DNA from 2 places in the Methylobacterium sp. WCS2018Hpa-22 genome. Region 2 is predicted to be linked to the other one. Evidence: predicted binding sites of a transcription regulator. Region 2 holds the regulator's gene; the other holds the start of a gene.

Region 1 (10,900 bases), on a different contig from region 2:
CAGTTCCCCGGTCGCGGCGAAGGGGCCGTCGCTGACGGTGCGGGAGGCACCATCGAAGGCGACCCGCTTGCCCTTGGCGGAGGGGTGCAGGCCCTCGCCGGCGAGGAGGATGCCCGCCTTGGCGAGTTCCATGTTGAACTCGCCCATGGCGGTGAGCAGGTCGAGGGAGGGCATGATCCCCGCCTCGCTGTCTGTGGTCGCCTTGACCAGAACCATGACGCGCATCGATTCGCCTCCCCTGCTCGATCGTGCCCATGGAAGCACGAAGGCACGGTTCGTGTGAACTCACAGACCGCTGGGCCGGTTACCCGACGCCATCGATCCCGCCGCATCCATCGACAGGGGCAAAGTCATGCTCGTTCGCCCGAAAGCCGTCGCTTTCGATATCATCGGCACCGTGTTCAGCATGGAGCCGATGCGGCCCGCCCTGGTGGCGATGGGCTTGCCGCCCCTCGCCCTGGACTTCCTCTACACCGCCGGCCTGCGGGACATGTTCGCCCTGGCGGCGACAGGCACCTTTGCGCCGTTCCAGTCCGTGCTGTCGGGGTGCCTGGACGAGGTGCTCGCCATGCATGGCCTCTCCGCCTCGCCGGAGGACAAGACGGCTTTGCTCGGCATGATGAAGGCCCTTCCGCCGCACGAGGACGCCAAGGCGGCATTCGAGGTTCTGGCCGATGCCGGCATCCGGGTCTTCGCACTGAGCAACGGCGCAGCCGCGACCACGAGGGGATTGCTCGCTGCGGCCGGCATGGAGGGGCTCGTCGAGCGGGTTTTCTCCATCGAAGAGGTGAAGCTCTCGAAGCCGCGCCCCGAGGTCTACCGCCATGCCGCGCGGGCCGCCGCCCTCGCCCCGAGCGAGATGGCGATGATCGCGACCCACCCTTGGGACCTCCACGGCGCCAGGATCGCCGGCCTCATGACTGGCTATGTCGCTCGTGGCGTGCCGTACTCACCGGACCTCGAGGCACCGGATCTGACCGGGGAAACCCTGCTGGAGGTCGCATCGGCGATGGTGCGGCTCGGGCCGTCGCAACCCGACGCCTGATGCCTGTTCGCTATCGGGGCGCCCGTCCGTCCGCTCCAGTGAGCGTCTTTTGAATTTATCGAGCTGCTCGACGTCTGTTCCCCGGTTCACGAGCGGTCGATATGAGGCGCGACAGCACTCCCTCTCCTGGAAGGAGAGGGCTGGGGTGAGGTGTGGTCCATCTCCGGAAAGGTCACACACCTCACCCTGTCCCTCTCCTTCCAAGAGAGGGGACCCGCGCTGCCCGCGAGATATGTGACTATCTTCGCCGTGAGCGGGCCGGGTGGAGGCCGATACGCCTAGCTTCCCGTCCGTCGGATGCCGTTGACGGGAACGGCAGATCCCTAGAACGGGATATCGTCGTCGAGGTCGTAATTGGGCTTCGAGGTGCTCGCCGCCGGCCGACGCTCGCCGCCCGAGGAACGGCCGCCGCCGTATTCCCCGCCGCGATCGCCACCCCGGTCTCCCCCGCGATCCCCGCCACGGCCGCCGCCGTAATCGCCGCCACGGCTGATCTGGCCGCCGCCCTCGTCGTCGGCGCCCATTTCTCCGCCGCCGCTACGACCGTCGAGGAGCGTGAGTTCACCGCGGAAGCGCTGGAGCACCACCTCGGTGGTGTATTTCTCGACGCCGGACTGGTCCGCCCATTTCCGGGTCTGGAGCTGGCCCTCGATATAGACCTTCGAGCCCTTGCGCAGGTACTGCTCGGCCACGCGGGCGAGGTTCTCGTTGTAGATCACCACCGAGTGCCACTCGGTCTTCTCCTTGCGCTCGCCCGAGGCCTTGTCCTTCCAGGATTCGGACGTGGCGATGCGCAGGTTGACCACGGGATCGCCGGAGGCGAGGCGCCGGGTCTCGGGGTCGCGCCCGAGATTGCCCACCAAAATCACCTTGTTGACGCTGCCGGCCATGCCGCTCTCCTCTCGATCGATCTCACTGACGGAAGGGCCTCACGCGCCGTCCGTCCCGTTCGCCCTTCATGAACGTCGGACAGGCGGCCCGCAATCGGGAGGGCGAATTTGTCCCCACCGATCACAGGTCGATGTTCTATCTTTGTTCGTTTTGGCGCGCAAGGATCGCGCACCTGCTGGTCACGCGATCCGCACCAGCATCTTGCCAAAATTCCGGCCTTTCAGCAGTCCGATGAAGGCCTCCGGCGCCGCCTCCAGTCCTTCGACGATGTCTTCCCGATGCTGGATGCGCCCTTCTCTCAGCCAGGTTCCGACCTCACTCAGGAACTCCTCCTCCTGGTCGGCGAAATCCCACACGATGAAGCCGCGCAGGGTCAGGCGCTTGGTCAGGATGGCGCGCATGATGACGGGGCTGCGGTCCGGCCCCGAAGGCAATTCGGTGAGGTTGTAGCCCGAGACGAGGCCGCAGACCGGGATGCGGGCGAAGTCGTTGAGGAGCGGCAGCACGGCGTCGAACACCGCGCCGCCGACATTCTCGAAATACACGTCGATCCCGTCGGGACAAGCGGCGGCAAGCGCGCCGGGCAGGTCGTCGGTGCGGTGATCGACCGCCGCGTCGAAGCCGAGCACGTCGGTGAGGTAGGCGCATTTCTCAGGACCGCCCGCGATGCCGACGGCGCGCGCGCCCTTCAGCTTGGCGATCTGGCCGACGAGGGAGCCTACCGGCCCGGCAGCGGCGGCGACCACGACGGTCTCGCCCGCCTTCGGCTGCCCGATGGTGAGGAGGCCGGTATAGGCGGTCATGCCCGGCATCCCGAGGACGCCGAGCGCCGTGCTGACCGGCGCCGCTTCTGGATCGAGCTTGCGCAGCCCCTGTCCCTTGGTTACCGCGAAATCCTGCCAGCCCCCGAAGGCGGTCACCACGTCGCCCTCGTGGAAATCCGGATGCCGCGAAACCACCACCTCCGATACGGTGGCCCCGACCATGGGCGCGCCGATGGCGACAGGCTCGGCATAGGATTTCGCCGCGCTCATCCGTCCGCGCATGTAGGGATCGAGGGAGAGGAGGCGGTTGCGGAGCAGCACTTCCCCCTCCCCCGGCGTCGGTGTGCGGCTCTCCTCGAGCCGGAAATGCGCGGCGGTCGGCTCTCCGTGCGGACGGGAGGCGAGGACGATGCTGCGGTTCACGGCGACCATGATCTGACGCTCCGGTTGTGATGACGAATCCGCTGAACGGGCGTGCGGGAATCGAGGGACAACCCGACAAGGCCGATCTGGCTCGGGGTGTTCCCGTCGCAGGGCCGGGGCACCGCCCGCGCCGAGCGGCGTTGACGCCCATGGGCACATGCCCGTCACCCCGATCGGTATACCCGGATGGCCAGCCCGCTTCTCCTCGCCAGTATCGCTGCCATGTCCGGCCTTGCGTCGCAGGCACTCGCCGAAGATCCCCTCGCCGCCCATCGCTGGACATCACGCGTTCTGGTCATCGTCGCTCCGGACGGTGAAGACCCGCGGATCGAGGCGCAGAGACGCGAGGCGCGGGCGCGACGGGCGGATTACGCGGAGCGCGACCTCGTCGTGGTGGAGGCGATCGGGACAGGCGCCGAGGCCAAAAGCATCCGCAACCGCTTCGGGATCGGGGACCGGGACTTCCGTGTCGTGCTGGTGGGCAAGGACGGCGATGCGAAGCTCGTCGAAGCCGCCCCGATCCCGGCTCCCCGCCTGTTTTCCACTATCGATGCCATGCCGATGCGCAAGGACGAGCGAGGCCGGCGATAGCGTATGGGTTGGCCGAGGGGGCAACGAAAAAGGGACCGCCGAGGCGGTCCCTTTCCCATTGAAGTCTTCTCGAACGAGACCGGCTCAGTAGCAGCGCTCGACCAGGACCCGGCGAGGTCCGTACGGAGTCCAGCGGGTACGCGGGACGGTGTAGCATTCGCCACCGTAACCGCCGTATCCGCCATAAGCGGCCGGGGCGTAACCATACCCGTAGGCCGGGTATCCGCCATAGCCACCGTAGCCGCCATAGAGTCCGCCAGCGGCGAGGCCGAGGCCCACACCGAGGCCGAGACCGCCGAGGCCGTAGCCGTAGCCACGGCCGTAACCACCGCGCCAGCCGTAGCCGCGATGCCCACCCCAGCCGCCGCGATAGCCGAAGCCCGCGCTCCGGAAGCCGCCGCGATAGCCGCCGAAGCCGCCGTGACCGAAGCCCCCGCGGCCGAAGCCGCCATGGGCGAATCCACCGCGGCCGAAGCCGCCATGGCCAAACCCGCCACCATGGCCGAATCCGCCGCCATGGCCGCCCCAGCCGCGGGCTTCCGCCGTCGCCGGGATCATCGCCAGAGCGCCGACCATCGCGGTCGCTGCCAGAACAATGCGTTTCATCGTCTTGTCTCCAAAGACAGGTTCTTGTCCCCAGTGGTTGCAGAACGCCCCGGCTCCGCAAAGGGTTCATGGCGCATTTTGTCCCGCACCGGCCGTGCCGATCACAGCTCGGTGAGACGGGCGACCGTCACGCCTTGAAAACGCCTCCGGTTTCGGGCGAGGACACCCCGCGCCACGCCGTCCGCATGGGACGGCGGACGGTTCGTTCGCCCCGGGATTCACCGATGACGTCAACGCGACCCAACCTTGCCCGTGCTGTTGCCCGAGCCTTTGCCGGGGCCATGCTCCTCGCGGGCGTGGCCGGACTCGCTCCCCTACCTGCGCGGGCCGCGCCCGCCACAGCCTCTCCGTGTAAGGCGGTGCAGTCGGAGGGCGAGACCTTCACGATCTGTACGGTGGATCTGCGCCGCGAGCGGGTCCGGGTGTTCTGGCTCGGCGCCGACGGCCTGCCCTATTCGTCGCTGTCGACGCTGGGCGAGAAGATCGGGCCGAAGCTCAGCTTCGCCATGAATGGCGGCATGTACGACAAGGGCCAGGCGCCGGTCGGCCTCTATGTGGAGGAGGGCCGCGAGATGAAGGGCGTCTCCACCGCCAACGGGCCGGGCAACTTTCACCTCAAGCCCAATGGCATCTTCTACGTGAAGGGCGAGCGCGCGGGCGTCGCCGACACGGCGCGCTACCTGCGCCAGAAGATCAAGCCGGATTTCGCCACTCAATCGGGGCCGATGCTGGTGATCGACGGCAAGATCCATCCGAAGATCTCCACCGACGGGCCGAGCCAGAAGATCCGCAACGGCGTCGGCGTCCGCGACGACGGCCGCACCGCCATCTTCGCCATTTCCGAGCGCCCCGTGACCTTCGGTTCCTTCGCCCGCCTGTTCAAGGACACGCTCGGCTGCGCCAACGCGCTGTTCCTCGACGGCAGCGTGTCCAGCCTCTACGCGCCGGGCATCAACCGGTCGGACATCAGCCGGCCGCTGGGGCCGCTGGTGGGGGCGGTGGCGAAATAGGGTGGCCGAATCAGGCCAGCCGCGTCCGCTTGCCGAAGGCGACCCTGAGCCGCGCCTTGGCGAGTTCGGCGATCTCCGTCATCGATTCGATCCGCACCATCGGCATCTCCGCGCCGATGAGGCTCGTCGGCTCGAAGCTGAAGAGCAGGTGGCGCACGCCGATCTCCAAGGCCGTCACCCCGTCGGACTGGGTGAGGTCTTCGCCGAAAATCTCGATGAGCGGCCCGTCGGGGTCGCCCTTCTCGATCTGGATGATGAAGTAGCCGGCCGGCTCCTCCTCGTCATCCGCGCCGGAGATCAGGCTGATGCCGTTCTCCTCGTCGTAGCGGACGCGCTGCACCGTGATCGTCGTGATGTCGTCGTCCATGGTCTTTGCCTGAAATCGGGTCAGCGTTGCCCGAACTGGGTGTCGCGGAACAGGGTCTTGAACTGACGCGGCTGGCAGCGCCAGTACTGCTTGGGCGCACTCACCTGGGCGCCGAGCTCGGCCGCCGCATGCCACGGCCAGCGCGGATCGTACAGCATGGCGCGGGCGAGCGAGACCGCATCGGCCTTGCCCTCGGCCAGGATCGATTCCGCATGGGCCGCCTCGGTGATGAGGCCGACCGCGATCGTGGTGAGCCCGGTCTCGGCCTTCACCCGCTCGGCGAAGGGAACCTGATAGCCGGGCGAGAGCGGGATCTCCTGGCGCGTCGAGAGGCCGCCGGTGGAGACGTGGATCGCCGCCGAACCGCGCCGCTTCAGCGCATGGGCCAGTTCCACGGTCTCGTCGAGAGACCAGCCGCCCTCGACCCAATCGGTGGCCGAGACCCGCATCCAGACCGGCTTACCGGCCGGCACGACCTCGCGCACCGCCTCGAAACATTCCAGCGGAAAGCGCATGCGGTTCGCGAGGCTGCCGCCATAGGCATCCGTACGGCTGTTGGAGAGCGGCGAGAGGAACTGGTGCAGCAGGTAGCCATGGGCGCCGTGGAGTTCGAACCCGTCGATCCCGATGCGCAGGGCGCGCTTCGCCGTCTCCACGAACCCGTCGCGGATGCGCTTCAGGCCCTCCGCGTCGAGGGCGTGGGGCGGCACCTCACCCTCACCATGGGCGATGGCTGACGGCGCCTCCGTGCGCCAGCCGTCCGGCATCTCCGGCTCGATCTGCGAGCCGCCGTCCCAGGGGGCGCGGCTCGAGGCCTTGCGACCGGCATGGTTGATCTGGATCGCGATGGGGATCGGCGCACGGAGCCGCACCGCATCGAGCACCCGGCCCAGCGCCAGCTCGGTCTCGTCCGAGTAGAGGCCGAGATCGGTGGGCGAGATGCGCGCCTCCGGCGAGATCGCGGTGGCTTCCAGCGTCAGTAGGCCCGCGCCCGACATGGCGAGCTGCCCCAGATGCATCAGGTGCCAATCGCCCGCTTGGCCCGCATGGGCCGAATACTGGCACATGGGGGCGACGATGATGCGGTTGGGCAGCGTCAGGCCATCGAGAGACAGAGGCTCGAACAGGCGTGCGGTCATGTGCGGGCTCCGGTTTTGGCTGAAAGCCTAGATGGAGCACCTGTCTCCCCCGCGCCAGGGATGGACGGGCCACATCTGCGTTTCCCGAACGCCCAAAGCGTCTCCGTCTGCGATACTCCCACATCTCGCGGGCCGCTCGGGTCCCCTCTCCTTCCAGGCAGGGTGATCGCATATGACACCACACCGTCATTCCGCGTCGCCACAGGCGAGCCCGGACCCGGAGGGCCGCGCCAGAGGCGTGCAATCCAGAGCCGCTGACAGTGTAAAGTCCTGCACTACTTGTGTTTCTGGATCCCGGGCTCCGCTACGCGGACCCGGGATGACGGGGGGGTGCCAGCGGGTTTCTGACAAGCAAATTGGCATATGCGATCGCCCTGCCTTCTAGGAGAGTGAGCCCGTCGCGCCTCACGTCACCATCTCTTTGAGAGAGGAACAGCCATCGAGCAGATGGGTGAATCCAAAAGCTGTCAGCGCAGGGCGTGCAGCTTCAGCGGCTCCCCTCGTCGCTGGGAGCCTGACGCTGCGCTTCTTCTTCGACTGGCGCCGGAACGGGTTCCGCTGAAGCTTCATCAGTCCAGCCAAGGGAACGCTCAGCTCCCGATCCCCCTCCCCTTCAAGCTCTCGCCGATCTCGTCCAGAACGGCGGCGTCGTCGATGGTGGGTGGGGTGGTCCAGGCTTCGCCGTCGGCGATTTTCTTCATGGTGCCACGCAGGATCTTGCCCGAGCGGGTCTTGGGTAGCCGTGCCACGGTGAGGGCCAGCTTGAACGCCGCTACGGGGCCGATGCGCTCGCGGATGGAAGCGACGAGTTCGCGCTCGATCTCGGCGGTGTCGCGGGAGACGCCGGATTTCAGCACGACGAAGCCGCAGGGCTGTTCGCCTTTCAGCGCGTCGCGGATGCCGATGACGGCGCATTCGGCGACATCGGGATGGGCGGCCAGAACCGCCTCCATCCCGCCGGTGGAGAGCCGGTGCCCGGCGACGTTGATGATGTCGTCGGTGCGCCCGAGCACGGTGACGTAACCGTCCGCGTCGACGATCCCGGCATCCGAGGTGTCGTACCAGCCGGGATAGGTGGTGAGGTAGCTCTGGCGGAAGCGATCGTCCGAGCCCCACAGGGTCGGCAGGCAGCCGGGCGGCAGGGGAAGCCGCAGGGCGATCGTGCCCATCGTGTCGGGCGGCAGCGGCTTGCCGGCTTCGTCGAGGACGGCGAGATCGTAGCCCGGCATCGGCACGCAGGCGCTGCCATGCTTCACCGGCAGCATGCCGATCCCCACCGGATTGCCGGCGATGGCCCAGCCGGTCTCGGTCTGCCACCAATGGTCGATCACCGGCCGGTCGAGGGCCCGCTCGGCCCAGGCGACCGAATCCGGGTCGGCCCGCTCGCCGGCGAGGAACAGGGAGCGGAAGCCGGACAGGTCGTAGGAGGCGACGAGTTCGGCGCGCGGGTCGTCCTTCTTGATCGCTCGTAGGGCCGTCGGTGCCGTGAACAGGCAGGCGACGCCGTATTCCGCCGCGACCCGCCAGAGCGCCCCCGCATCGGGTGTCCCCACCGGCTTGCCTTCGTAGAGGACGGTGGTGCAGCCATGCAGCAGCGGCGCGTAGACGATGTAGGAATGGCCCACCACCCAGCCGATATCGGAGGCGCAGAAATACACCTCGCCGGGCTTCACATCGTAGAGGTTGGGCATCGACCAGGAGAGCGCCACGCAATACCCGCCGGTATCCCGCACCACGCCTTTGGGTTTGCCCGTCGTGCCCGAGGTATAGAGGATGTAGAGCGGGTCGGTCGCCGCGACGGGGACGCAATCGGCGCTGATCCCGGCCGCCTTCGCGCGGGAGACCGTCTCGGCCCAGTCGCGGTCGCGTCCCTCCACCAATCCCGCCTCCGCCTGAGGACGCTGCAGGATGAGACAGGCCGCGGGCTTGTGCGGCGAGGCCGCGATGGCCGCGTCCAGCAGCGGCTTGTAGGGCACGACCCGGCTCGGTTCGATCCCGCAGGAGGCGGCCAGCACCACCTTCGGGGCGGCGTCGGCGATGCGGATCGCGAGTTCGTTGGCGGCGAAACCGCCGAACACCACGGAATGGACCGCGCCGAGACGTGCGCAGGCCAGCATCCCGAACACGGCTTCGGGAATCATCGGCATGTAGATGACGACCCGGTCGCCCTTCTCCACGCCGAGCAGCGAGAGGATGCCGGCGAGGGTCGCCACTTCGTCGCGCAGGGCCGCGTAGCTGATCGTCCGCTTCGTTCCGGTGACGGGGGAATCGTACAGGATCGCCGCCTGCTCGCCCCGTCCCTTGGCCACATGGCGGTCGACGGCGTTGTGGCAGGCATTCAGCGTCGCGTCGGGAAACCAGCGTCCATAGGCACCGGCCTCCGGGTCGAAGGCGCGGGAGGGGGCGGTCTCCCAGTCGAGCGCATCGGCGGCCTTCAGCCAGAAACCTTCGGGATCGGCGAGGGAGGCGGCATGGACCGGGCCGTACGCGTCTGGTGCTTCAGCCGATTCGGGAGGTGTCGCGGCAGCGTCCATGGCGGTTCGTCCCTGGATGGCCGGTCGAAGGATGCCGGCTTGATCGGGGATTGTAGCTCAAGCCGCGCCCAAGGCGACACGGCCGACACCACCACAAACCAAAGCCGCCGCGCTGTGGAGCGCGGCGGCGTCGTTCTGGAAATTACGAAATGGCTTGGAACGGGCGTTAATGCACCGAGTCGGTCGCGGCACGAAGCCGGTTGATCTCGTCCTTGAGGTGAAGTTTGCGTCGCTTCAATTCTGCGATCCGTAGATCGTTCTCAGACGGGCTTTGAATCGCGGAATGAAGTTCCCGCTCGAGGGCTTCGTGCTTGAGGGCGAGTTGGCTCAAATGCGTCTGCAGCGACATGAGTCGTTTCTCCTGTCTCGTTCCGACTCAGGTAGATTGGCATAGTATGAGCCGGCTGTCGAAACCGGATTCGGGTGTTGGGCAACATTAGTTAATCGTGCCCGGCGAAGCCCGCTGCGATGGAAGAAGCATCTTCCAGAGCGAATTGCGGCCACCGCCTTGCCGCAGGGGCGTGTGTGCCGCATGGTTTCAACAAGGGGCGTGTCGGGGCTGCAGGTGCGATGGCGGGTGAGTTCGAGGATGACGGGACGGCGGAGTTCGTCGAAGAGCTGGCGCGGCTCCGCCAGGAGCACCGCGACCTCGACGGGGCCATCGACGCCTTGGAACTGAGCGTCGCCGGCGACCAGTTGCAGATCCAACGCCTGAAGCGGCGTAAACTCGGCCTGCGGGACCGGATCTCCTATCTGGAAGACCAGATCACGCCCGACATCATCGCCTAGAGCTGCGCCCGACCACGTCGGGTCGGGCACATCTTCAGGCCTTCTGTTCTGCCGCGCTCTTTTTCGCCGAGCCTGCATCCACGTCGGCGGAGAGCGCTCTGGAACCGGTTTGCCTTGAGCACAGGATTGGCTCGGGCACCGTCTTGCGGGCGGTCGCCCGCCCGCGTATGCGGCACGGTCCGGGTGCAGGATCGCTTCCCGGGATCGCGCCGCCACGAAGACATGGCCTGAACCCGGCCAAGCACGACCAGGCGGCCGCGATCGTCTCGGGAAGGAAGTGACGACGATGGCGGGAGCGCCCCCGGTCGCGATCATCATGGGAAGCCAGTCCGACTGGGCGACCATGCAGCACGCCGCCGATACCCTCGATGCCCTTCGCGTGCCGCACGAGGCGTTCATCGTCTCCGCCCATCGCACGCCGGACCGCCTCGTCACCTTCGCCAAGGGGGCGAAGCAGGCGGGCTACAAGGTCGTGATCGCCGGCGCTGGCGGGGCCGCGCATCTCCCCGGCATGACCGCCGCCATGACCTCACTGCCGGTCTTCGGCGTGCCGGTGGAATCGAAGGCCCTGTCTGGCCAGGACAGCCTGCTATCGATCGTGCAGATGCCGGCCGGCATTCCCGTGGGCACCCTCGCCATCGGCCGGGCCGGTGCCGTCAACGCGGCCCTCCTCGCTGTCGCCGTCCTGGCCCTGACCGACACCGCCCTCGCCGAGCGCCTCGATGCGTGGCGAGCCGCGCA
Region 2 (10,900 bases):
ACATCGCCAGCTTCCTCGTGAAGCCGGGCGACGTGATCGAGGTGAAGGATTCCTCGAAGCAGCTCGAGATCGTCGTCGTGGCTTCGCAGCTCGCCGAGCGTGACGTGCCGGACTACATCGAGGTGGATCACTCCAAGATGACGGCTCGCGTCACCCGCGTGCCGAGCCTCACCGAGGTTCCCTACCCGGTCCAGATGGAACCGAACCTCGTGATCGAGTTCTATTCGCGCTGATCCCACCGGATCATCTCCGAGACGAGAAAGGCCGCCCGAGAGGGCGGCCTTTTTGTTTGCCTGATCGGATCGATCGAAAATCGATCACTCCTCGCTTCTCCTGCGACCCACGACGCGAAGAGGGGCACAAAAAAGGCGGGGCAGCCTGTCGGCCACCCCACCTTCATTCATTCCTCTACCCACGAGATCTTGACCCTCCGTGACGTTCGCTTCGAAAGCGAGGTCGAATACGGCGGACGGCCTGAACGAAAGTATCAGCCGCGCTGGCCGATGGGCACGTATTCGCGCTTGTCCGGTCCGATATAGAGCTGGCGCGGACGGCCGATCTTCTGCGAGGGGTCCTCGATCATTTCGGCCCACTGAGCGATCCACCCGGTGGTGCGGGCCAGGGCGAAGAGCACCGTGAACATCGAGGTCGGGAATCCCATCGCCTTGAGGGTGATGCCGGAATAGAAATCGATGTTCGGGTAGAGCTTCTTCTCGATGAAGTACTCGTCCTTCAGGGCGATCTGCTCGAGCTGCACAGCGACTTCGAGAAGCGGATCGTCCTTGATGCCGAGCTGGCTGAGCACCTCATGCGTGGTCTTCTGCATGATGCGGGCGCGCGGATCGTAGTTCTTGTAGACGCGGTGACCGAAGCCCATCAGCCGGAACGGGTCGTTCTTGTCCTTGGCCTTGGCGACGTATTTCGCGACGTTGTCGGGCGTTCCGATCTCTTCCAGCATCTTGAGCGCTGCTTCGTTGGCGCCGCCATGCGCGGGGCCCCACAGGCAAGCGATGCCGGCGGCGATACAGGCGAAGGGGTTGGCGCCCGAGGAACCGGCCAGACGAACGGTGGAGGTCGAGGCGTTCTGCTCGTGATCGGCGTGGAGGATGAAGATCCGGTCCAGCGCGCGCGCATAGATCGGGTTGACGACGAACTCTTCGCACGGCACCGCGAAGCACATCCGCAGGAAGTTCGAGGTATAATCGAGGTCGTTCTTCGGATAGACGAACGGCTGACCGATGGAATACTTGTAGGCCATCGCTGCGAGCGTCGGCATCTTGGCGATCATGCGCAAGCTGGCGATCATCCGCTGCTTGTCGTCCGAGATGTCGGTCGAGTCGTGATAGAAGGCCGAGAGCGCGCCAACGCAGGCCACCATGATCGCCATCGGGTGGGCGTCGCGGCGGAACCCCTGGAAGAAGCGGTTCATCTGGTCATGCACCATGGTGTGGCGCGTGACCCGGTAGTCGAAATCCGCCTTCTGGGCGGGCGTCGGCAATTCGCCGAACAGCATCAGATAGCACGTCTCGAGGAAGTCGCCCTGTTCGGCGATCTGCTCGATCGGGTAGCCGCGATAGAGGAGCACCCCGGCATCGCCGTCGATATAGGTGATCTTCGATTCGCAGGACGCGGTGGAAGTAAATCCCGGATCGAAGGTGAACATGCCGGTCTTGGCGTGAAGCTTGCCGATGTCGATGACGTCAGGTCCGATCGTACCGGTCTTGATCGGAAGCTCGACTTGGTTGTCGCCCACGGAGATCGTGCTGGAGGCGCTCATGGAGACGTGGACCCTTTCTTGGCAGAAGGCAGACCTTGGCAGAGGGGAGCGCCGGTCCGCATGGCGACACCCACCACTTCGGCCCGGAGCGCACGGGCAGACCTATGCTGCAAGTGCTCACACATCTATCGGGTTAGCGGATCGGCCCACCGCCTTCAACCGATCCCCCTCTCCACGCTATCCCTGAAGCGAAAACCGGGCCGATCTGTCACCGGTTCGATGCATGCGATCAGGCGGACGCCGCCTGATCGGCCAAGCGGCCCAGACATTCATCCCGTCCGAGTACGGCCATTACGTCGAAAACCGGGGGTGAGGTCGCGCGCCCGGTCAGCGCGGCCCGCAGGGGCTGCGCGATCAGGCCGAGTTTGAGTGCGTTCTCCTCCGCGAACCGGCGCACGGCGCCTTCCGTGGAGGCCGCGTTCCATTCCGGAAGGTCGCCGAGAGCCGGCAGGATCGCGGCGAGGCGCTGGCGGGCCTCTTCGCTCAGCAGCGTCTTCGCTTTGTCATCGAGATTGAGCGGCCGGGAGGCGGTGAGGTAATAGGCGCTGTCGAGAAGCTCGACCAGGGTCTTGGCGCGTTCCTTCAGGCCGGGCATCGCCGCCCGCAGCTTGTCACGAAGCTCGGGGGATAGGGTCGTGGGCAAACCGCGATCGGCGGCGAGGGCCGGCAGGATCGTCTCGATCGCATCGATCAGTACGGCATCCTCCGCGCCGCGGATGTAGAGCCCATTGAGGTTCTCGAGCTTGGCGAAGTCGAAACGGGCAGCGGAGCGTCCGATCGTCTTGAGATCGAAGGCAGCGATCATCTCCTCCGTCGAGAACACCTCCTGGTCGCCATGGCTCCAGCCGAGGCGGACGAGGTAGTTGCGCAAGGCGGCGGGCAGGTAGCCGAGGTCGCGATAAGCATCGACCCCGAGCGCGCCGTGGCGCTTCGAAAGCTTGGCGCCGTCAGCACCGTGGATGAGCGGGATATGGGCCATGATGGGCGCGGACCAACCGAGCGCATCATAGATCTGGCCCTGCCGTGCGGCGTTCGTAAGGTGGTCGTCGCCACGGATCACATGGGTGACGCCCATGTCGTGATCGTCGACGACGACCGCGAGCATGTAGGTCGGATTGCCGTCAGAGCGGAGCAGGACGAGGTCGTCGAGATCCTTGTTGGCCCAGGTCACCCGGCCCTGAACCTGATCCTCCACCACCGTCTCGCCCTCGGATGGGGCGCGCAGGCGGATGACCGGCTTCACGCCCGCCGGTGCCTCCGAAGGATCGCGGTCGCGCCAACGCCCGTCATAGCGCATGGGACGTCCCTCGGCCCGCGCGGCTTCGCGCATGGCGGTGAGTTCGTCCGGCGTCGCGTAGCAATGATAGGCGTTGCCCGAAGCGAGCAGGCTTTCCGCTACCTCACGGTGCCGCGCGGCGCGGGCGAACTGGTAGACGACGTCCCCATCCCAATCGAGGCCGAGCCAGCGGAGCCCGTCGAGAATCGCATCGATGGCGCCCTGGGTGGAGCGCTCCCGATCGGTATCCTCGATGCGCAACAGCATCCTGCCGCCGAAATGACGGGCATAGAGCCAGTTGAAGAGCGCCGTGCGCGCTCCCCCGATATGCAGGTACCCCGTAGGGGAGGGGGCAAAGCGCGTAACGACGGGTGACGACATCGGGCGGCTAAACTTGTGCGTGAAGTGAGAGGGCGGATCGACCGGCCCGGATCGGCGCATGTAGCATGCGTTTTCGATGACGTTAAGAAAGCGTGGCGCCGAGTCGCGAAACGGGGACGATTTCGCGCGGGCGGCATCTCTCGTGCTTCGCGAGCCGTGAGGAGAGACGCAGCGGGAGATGGCGCAGGCCAATGCGCGAGCCGCGGGTGCGACGGGTGCCACCTCGGCCTCGTCACGCTCACCCGCGATCCTGATCGGCGCGATTAGACGCTGGATCGTCGACGGGCTGGTTCAAGAATCCGAACAGAGGCGCCTGTTTCCCTGGCTTGCCGTCACGTTCGGTTTTGGCATCCTCGTCTGTTTCACCGCCACGGATGGTCAGCCGGCTCTGGCAGCACCCCTCCTCGTCGCGTCCGCACTCTCTGCCCTCGCACTTCGCCTCGGTTCGAGGCCCGTGGCCTTGGCATTGGTTCTCGGACTTGCCGCAGCCTTCCTGGGCTTCGCAGCCGCCACCTTGCGGATGCAGGTCGTAGCGGCACCCGTCCTGGCCCGGACGACGATTGCCCCGCTCACCGGATTGGTCGAAGCCCTCGACGAACGGGAAGTCGGCGCCCGCCTGATCGTTCTCGTGGAGAGTTTCGGCAACCTCCCGCCGGATCGCCGGCCCACGCGGGTCCGCGTTTCCTACAAGAAGGCCCTCGCGCTGAAGCCGGGCGATTTCATTTCGGCGACGGCACGGCTCCTGCCGCCGCCCGACGCGGCCCGCCCCGGCGGATATGATTTCGCCCGGGATGCCTATTTTCGCGGGATCGGTGCCGTCGGTTCCCTGGTAGGCAAGATCGACGTCAAGCCTCCGCCCAGGCCTTTGCCCCGCTCCGTAGCACTGGCAGCCGCCGTAGACGACGCCCGCAACGCGCTGACCCGGCGCATCACCGACGCCAATGGCGGGCAGGCCGGCGCGGTGGCCGCCGCCCTGGTAACGGGTAAGCGCGGCCTCATCAATGCAGAGACCAACGAGGTTCTGCGTGCGGCGGGAATCTACCACGTCGTCTCGATTTCCGGCCTCCACATGGTGCTCGCAGCCGGCGTCGTGTTCTGGCTCGTCCGCGCGCTGCTCGCCCTCGTTCCGGGGCTCGCCCTGGTTTGGCCGATCAAGAAGATCGCCGCCGGTTTCGCCATGGTGGGTGTCACGGCCTATTGCGTTTTCTCGGGCTGGGATATCGCTGCCGAACGCTCGCTCATCATGACGTTGGTGATGCTCGGCGCGATCCTGGTGGATCGCCCGGCTTTGAGCATGCGGAACCTCGCGCTCGCTGCCCTCATCGCCCTCGCGCGAGAGCCGGACGGGATTCTCGGCCCGAGCTTTCAGATGTCCTTCGGCGCGGTAGCCGGCCTCATCGCTTGCGCCGGTGCGCTCAATCGCTGGATGCCGCCACGCGAAGGTGCGGGCCTCTTGGCCCGAACCTGGCGGTTTCTGGCTGTCGCGGTCCTTGGCACCCTGGCGACGACATTGATCGCCCAGATCGCCACGGCGCCCTTCGCGACCTATCATTTCCAGACCGTCCAGCCCTTCGGCATCGTCGGCAATGCCCTGACCTTGCCCCTCGTCTCCCTGGCGGTGATGCCGGCGGCGGTCCTCGGGATCCTCGCCTATCCCTTCGCACTGGACCAGCCGGTCTGGTGGGCGATGGGGCTCGCCGTACGCGGGATGCTCACGATCTCCGGCTGGATCAGCGGGTTCGGACACGCCACCCTCGTCGTCCCGGCCTATGGCAGCACGGCACTCTGCCTGCTTGCTCTCGCCTTGCTCCTGCTGACACTTCCCGTCTCGAGCTTACGCTGGATCGGCCTTGCTCCGGCCGCTCTCGGTGTCGTGCTCGCTACCATGCCGCCGCGTTACGACGTCTACATCGACCGTGAGGGTGGCGGTGCAGCCTTCCGCGACGGGGACGGGCGATTGAGCATTCTCGGCAGCCCGCCGGCCTTCGTCCTCGAACAATGGCTCAAGGCGGATGGCGATTCGCGGAAGGTCGCCGCCGTCGCAGCCTCGCCGAGAAGCCGATGCGATACCGTCGGATGCGTCGTCGAGTTAGGGCCGGGTCGGATCGTCGCCCTGGTCAAGGACAAGCGGGCCTTCGCGGAGGATTGCGAACGGGCGAGTGTGATCATCGCCCGCCGTGACGCACCCAAAGACTGCCGGGCCGGCTTCGTCATCGATCGCGCATACCTGGCACTACGCGGCGCCACCGCCATCCGTTTCGGCCCCGAAGGACCGCAGGTCACGTCCGCCCACCAACCTCATTCTCGTCCGCCATGGCGGCGGGCGGTCGCCGTCGTCACGCCGTCCCCTTCGCCTCCGAAGGAATCGGGACCGAGTGCGAAACCCATAGAACCCGAGGGCGACGACGGCGATCCGTCATCCGAAACGCAGTCGGACGGGCTTCAGTAACGACGGACCAGGCTGACGAGCCGCCCCTGGATCTGAACACGATCCGGACCCAGAACCCTTGTCTCGTAGGCTGGGTTTGCCGCCTCCAGAGCGATGGAGGAACCGCGGCGACGCAGGCGCTTCAATGTGGCCTCTTCATCGTCGATGAGGGCAACGATGATGTCGCCGGTATTCGCAGTGTCCTGCTTCTTGATCACGACAAGATCACCGTCGAGGATACCTGCTTCGATCATCGAATCGCCACGGACCTCCAGAGCGTAATGTTCGCCGCCGGCCAGGAAGTCCGGTGATAGCGTCACGGAATGGCTCTGGTTCTGTATGGCGGAGATCGGCGTGCCGGCCGCGATCCGTCCCATGACCGGGATCGTGATCGACCTTCCGCTCTCGTCCTGGGCCTGGGTCGTTGGCTGGCGCAGGGACGGCATCGCCTTGGACCGACCGCCTTCGACGACGCTCGGCGTGAAGCGGCGAACTTCACCGGCGGGAGCGGGCTTCGACGCCGGTGCACCGGTCAGGCTCTCAGGCATCCGGATCACTTCGATCGCCCTGGCGCGATTCGGCAAACGACGCAGAAATCCGCGCTCTTCGAGGGCCGTGATCAACCGGTGGATCCCCGACTTCGATTTGAGATCGAGGGCGTCCTTCATCTCGTCGAAGGAGGGCGGGACGCCACTCTCCTGCATCCGTTGTTGGATGAATTGGAGAAGATCCAGCTGCTTACGCGTCAACATACAGATCACTCTTCCACTGAAGCCAATGGCCGCGACTAACGCCGCTGAAACAAAACACGAACACGGTAGACGTTCCGCAAGTGTTCTGCAAGGGTTCCGTTAACCCGGTGGTAGAGTTTGTTCCTGAGGTGCAATGTTCCGCTCAAGCGGCCTTACCGCGGGCCGGCTTGGCGTCCGCCGGTATTACCCGCAGGGCCCTTCAATCATCCGAAGGGGCTTCGTGCCGCGGGGGCTTACCCCGCCCCTGTATGGCGGGCCTTCGCGGTGTCCGGCGGAGCCGCGCGCCCAGTCCCCGCCGATGACTTAGTCGGTCACCGACGGCCGGGGAGCCATGCGATATGGCGGGTACTCTGGGGGCAGCGTCGATCAGTCGAGATAGTCACCATATTTCTCAACATGGCTGGCGAGGCCGAGGCCGTGCTCGCGCACGAGGCGTTCCGCCAGATCTGCATCGCGCGCTTCCAATGCCTTGATGATCGCCACGTGTTCCTTGATCGAGTTGGCCGCGCGTTCCCCCTGACGCAGCGCGGTGTTGCGAATACCGCGGACATGCATCAGCAGGTTGCTGGTGATGTCTTTGATCACGTCGCACTGGCCGAGCGAAATGATCTTCTGGTGGAAGCGAATGTTGGCTTCCGAATACTCGTCGAGATGATCCGACGGGCGTCCTTCATAGAATTCTGGAAAGTGCTCGCGCAGGCAGTGAAGTTGTTCGTCGGTGGCCCGCTCGCAGGCGAGGCGCGCAGCCATGCTCTCCAAGGCAGACCAGGCCTGGATCATGCTGACAATTTCTTTCTTCGACTTCTTGATGACGAAGACACCGCGACGGGCCTCGAACCGCACGAAGCCTTCCTGCTCCAATACCGTCAGCGCTTCGCGCACAGGGGTGCGGCTCACGCCAAGGTTCAAGGACAACTTTCGCTCATCCAGGCGAACCTCTTCACGCTGATTATAAATGTTCATGTTCGTGATTGCTTCTTTGAGCGCGTCATAAGCCAATGCACGCAAGCTTGAAGTCGCAACGATAGGCTTTACTTGAAATGTGTCGGTTTTAACCATTTTTCATGCCACCTAGAATAATTTAAACTCGCACACGCGGGCGAGCACACTTGGTGTGAAGCATGCCAAACTCGCGTTTGAAATACAAGGAATGCCTCGGCCCGCTCAAAGCTCTTAACATAAGCTGAGCGGCGCTTTCCTCGCTACGGTTCGAAGAGCAGACTTCCGATTACCATGAAGGAAGGAGTTGTATTCTTCCTGTGTCGACCGGCCATGCGAAGCCTCGCGTTCCAGTGATCCGATGCTGATCGGCACAATCGTGCAATTCCGTTTGACAGTTGGTATTTGGTATGCCACCAATTGCCTACCGGGTCGGAGGGCTTACAGCAGTTTTTGACTGCTAGATCGGGTCAAAGCGTCTTCTCTGTTCGAGGCAGGCGCGGGATCGCCAGCCGGCGAACGCCGCTCGACTGGCGGGAGGCATTATAAAACATGGTGATTTGGTTGTGTCCACCATCGACTCCGCCAAGTCACCGCAAAGATTAAGCTGCGCGGAATACCCAAAGAGATCATAAATTTTTGGATTCCCGTTGAAGAAAATCCACGCCCCGTCGAGGGAGGATGAAACGTCACGCTGGCCGACTTCACTGCAACGCCAACTCCAAAGTCACTGCCAGGACGTCGATCTAACGTCGAGGAATCCCGCGGTCTCCGAAGCCGCATCACAATCGGGTTTGCGCTGCACGAGAGAACCAAATCCCGCAGCGGAAAAGTTCACGTCATCGGTTCGCCGACTTTGCGGACCGCCAATCAAAATAAAACGTCAAAGAACCAGGGAGAGAACACGATGTCAGCTTTGGCCCAGAGAATCGATGTCGACGTTTCGGCCGAGCCGGAACTCACCGATGGCTTCCACCTCGTCATCGACGCGCTGAAGCTCAATGACATCAACACGATCTACGGCGTGCCCGGCATTCCGATCACCGATCTCGGTCGCCTCGCCCAGGCCGCAGGAATGCGGGTCATCTCCTTTCGCCATGAGCAGCATGCCGGCAACGCCGCCGCCATCGCGGGCTTCCTGACGAAGAAGCCCGGCATCTGCCTCACGGTTTCCGCGCCTGGCTTCCTCAACGGCCTCACGGCCTTGGCCAACGCCACGACTAACTGCTTCCCGATGATCCTTATCTCCGGCTCGTCGGAGCGCGAGATCGTCGATCTCCAACAGGGCGATTACGAGGAGATGGACCAGCTCGCCATCGCCAAGCCCCTGTGCAAGGCCGCCTTCCGCGTTCTTCACGCCGCCGACATCGGCATTGCCGTCGCACGGGCCATCCGGGCCGCCGTTTCGGGCCGCCCCGGCGGCGTCTATCTCGATCTACCTGCCAAGCTTTTCTCTCAGGTGATGGAGGCCGATGCCGGCACCAAATCGCTGGTCAAGGTAATTGATGCCGCTCCGGCCCAACTGCCGGCCCCCTCCGCGATCAAGCGCGCACTCGATGTCCTGAAGAGCGCCAAACGCCCCCTCATCGTGCTCGGCAAGGGCGCGGCCTATGCGCAGGCCGACGACGAGGTTCGGGCTCTCGTGGAAACAAGCGGCATCCCCTACGTGCCCATGAGCATGGCCAAGGGCCTCCTGCCCGACACCCATCCGCAATCGGCGGGTGCTGCCCGTTCGCTCGTCCTCAAGGAGGCCGATGTCGTACTGCTGGTGGGCGCGCGCCTCAACTGGCTGCTCTCCCACGGCAAGGGCAAGACCTGGGGCGCCCCCGGCTCGAAGAAGTTCATCCAGATCGACATCGAGCCGAAAGAGATGGACTCCAATGTCGAGATCGTGGCGCCCGTCGTCGGCGATATCGGCTCCTGTGTCACCGCGCTTCTCGACGGGATGAAGGGCGATTGGCAGGCCCCGCCGGCATCCTGGACCGATGCCATCTCTGCCAAGAAGGAAGAGAACCTCGCCAAGATGGCGTCGAAGCTCCGCAAGAATTCGACGCCGATGGATTTCCACGGCGCACTCGGCGCGCTGAAGACCATCATCGCCGAACGTCCGGACGCCATCCTCGTCAACGAGGGGGCCAACACCCTCGATCTCGCCCGTGGCATCATCGACATGTATCAGCCGCGCAAGCGCCTCGATGTCGGCACCTGGGGCATCATGGGCATCGGCATGGGCTTCGCCATCGCCGCCGCTGTCGAGACCGGTAAGCCCGTCCTCGCGGTGGAGGGCGACAGCGCCTTCGGCTTCTCCGGCATGGAGGTGGAGACGATCTGCCGCTACAACCTGCCGGTCTGCATCGTCGTGTTCAACAACAACGGCATCTACCGCGGCACCGATACGGATCCGACCGGCCGCGATCCAGGAACGACCGTTTTCGTCCGGGATTCCCGTTACGACAAGATGATGGAAGCCTTCGGCGGTGTTGGCGTCAACGCGACGACGCCGGATGAACTCTCCCAGGCCGTAAACGCCGCGATGGACTCGGGCCGCCCGACCCTCATCAACGCGGTGATCGACCCGGAGGCCGGCACCGAAAGCGGCAATATCGGCAGCCTCAACCCGCAGAGCGCAGTCAAAAAGAAGAAGTAGGCCGTCGGTCCGTCCGGCCGCTCCAGCGTCAGCGACGCCGGGGCGGCCGGCGCCCATATCCGCCGAACGCCCTTCAACGCGGAAGAGTCCTATGAATGCCCTCGAAGGCGTGAAGATCCTCGACTTCACTCATGTCCAGTCCGGCCCGACCTGTACCCAGCTCCTGGCTTGGTTCGGCGCGGACGTGATCAAGGTCGAGCGTCCGGGCGTCGGCGATGCCACACGCCAACAGCTCCAAGACATTCCCGATGTGGACAGCCTCTATTTCACGATGCTGAACCACAATAAGCGTTCCATCACGCTCGACACCAAGAACCCCAAGGGGATCGAGGTGATGTGGCGGTTGGTGAAGGAGTGTGACGTTCTCGTGGAGAATTTCGCTCCCGGCGCGCTTGCCCGGATGGGACTGACCTGGGAGGCGATTCATGAAGCTAACCCGCGCATGATCCTCGCTTCGGTGAAGGGCTTCGGGCCGGGCGCCTATGAGAATTGCAAAGTCTACGAGAACGTCGCCCAATGCGTAGGAGGTGCGGCCTCCACCACTGGGTTCCGTACCGATATCCCGATGGTGTCAGGCGCTCAGATCGGTGATTCCGGTACCGGCCTCCATCTCGCCCTTGGCATCGTCACCGCGCTCTACCAACGGACGCATTCCGGCGTCGGCCAGAAGGTCGATTGCGCCATGCAGGACGGCGTCCTG

Evidence for each region. Region 2 encodes LexA, which represses DNA repair genes until DNA is damaged. Its sites were predicted from a motif close to TGTTCNNNNTGTGTTCNG; they were not measured.
Region 1: ssb (single-stranded DNA-binding protein) is a predicted target of LexA. The motif match lies at 2,068-2,085, and genes of this name have one in related genera.

What each region holds. Positions count from the first base shown of each region.
Region 1 covers NZ_JAVTJA010000001.1:405,355-416,254, forward strand. Annotated here, with positions in the region: gene RQI43_RS01820 (YciI family protein) at 1-225, opposite strand, end outside; gene RQI43_RS01825 (HAD-IA family hydrolase) at 353-1,045, shown strand; gene ssb (single-stranded DNA-binding protein) at 1,369-1,935, opposite strand; gene RQI43_RS01835 (NADP-dependent oxidoreductase) at 2,116-3,132, opposite strand; gene RQI43_RS01840 (DUF4174 domain-containing protein) at 3,310-3,714, shown strand; gene RQI43_RS01845 (hypothetical protein) at 3,799-4,320, opposite strand; gene RQI43_RS01850 (phosphodiester glycosidase family protein) at 4,602-5,330, shown strand; gene RQI43_RS01855 (hypothetical protein) at 5,341-5,697, opposite strand; gene RQI43_RS01860 (NADH:flavin oxidoreductase/NADH oxidase) at 5,718-6,836, opposite strand; gene RQI43_RS01865 (propionyl-CoA synthetase) at 7,427-9,370, opposite strand; gene RQI43_RS01870 (YdcH family protein) at 9,537-9,719, opposite strand; gene RQI43_RS01875 (YdcH family protein) at 9,941-10,159, shown strand; gene purE (5-(carboxyamino)imidazole ribonucleotide mutase) at 10,446-10,900, shown strand, end outside.
Region 2 covers NZ_JAVTJA010000006.1:278,971-289,870, forward strand. Annotated here, with positions in the region: gene rpsD (30S ribosomal protein S4) at 1-233, shown strand, start outside; gene gltA (citrate synthase) at 488-1,777, opposite strand; gene gltX (glutamate--tRNA ligase) at 2,007-3,434, opposite strand; gene RQI43_RS10680 (ComEC/Rec2 family competence protein) at 3,613-5,883, shown strand; gene lexA (transcriptional repressor LexA) at 5,877-6,614, opposite strand; gene RQI43_RS10690 (GntR family transcriptional regulator) at 6,981-7,673, opposite strand; gene oxc (oxalyl-CoA decarboxylase) at 8,461-10,200, shown strand; gene frc (formyl-CoA transferase) at 10,292-10,900, shown strand, end outside.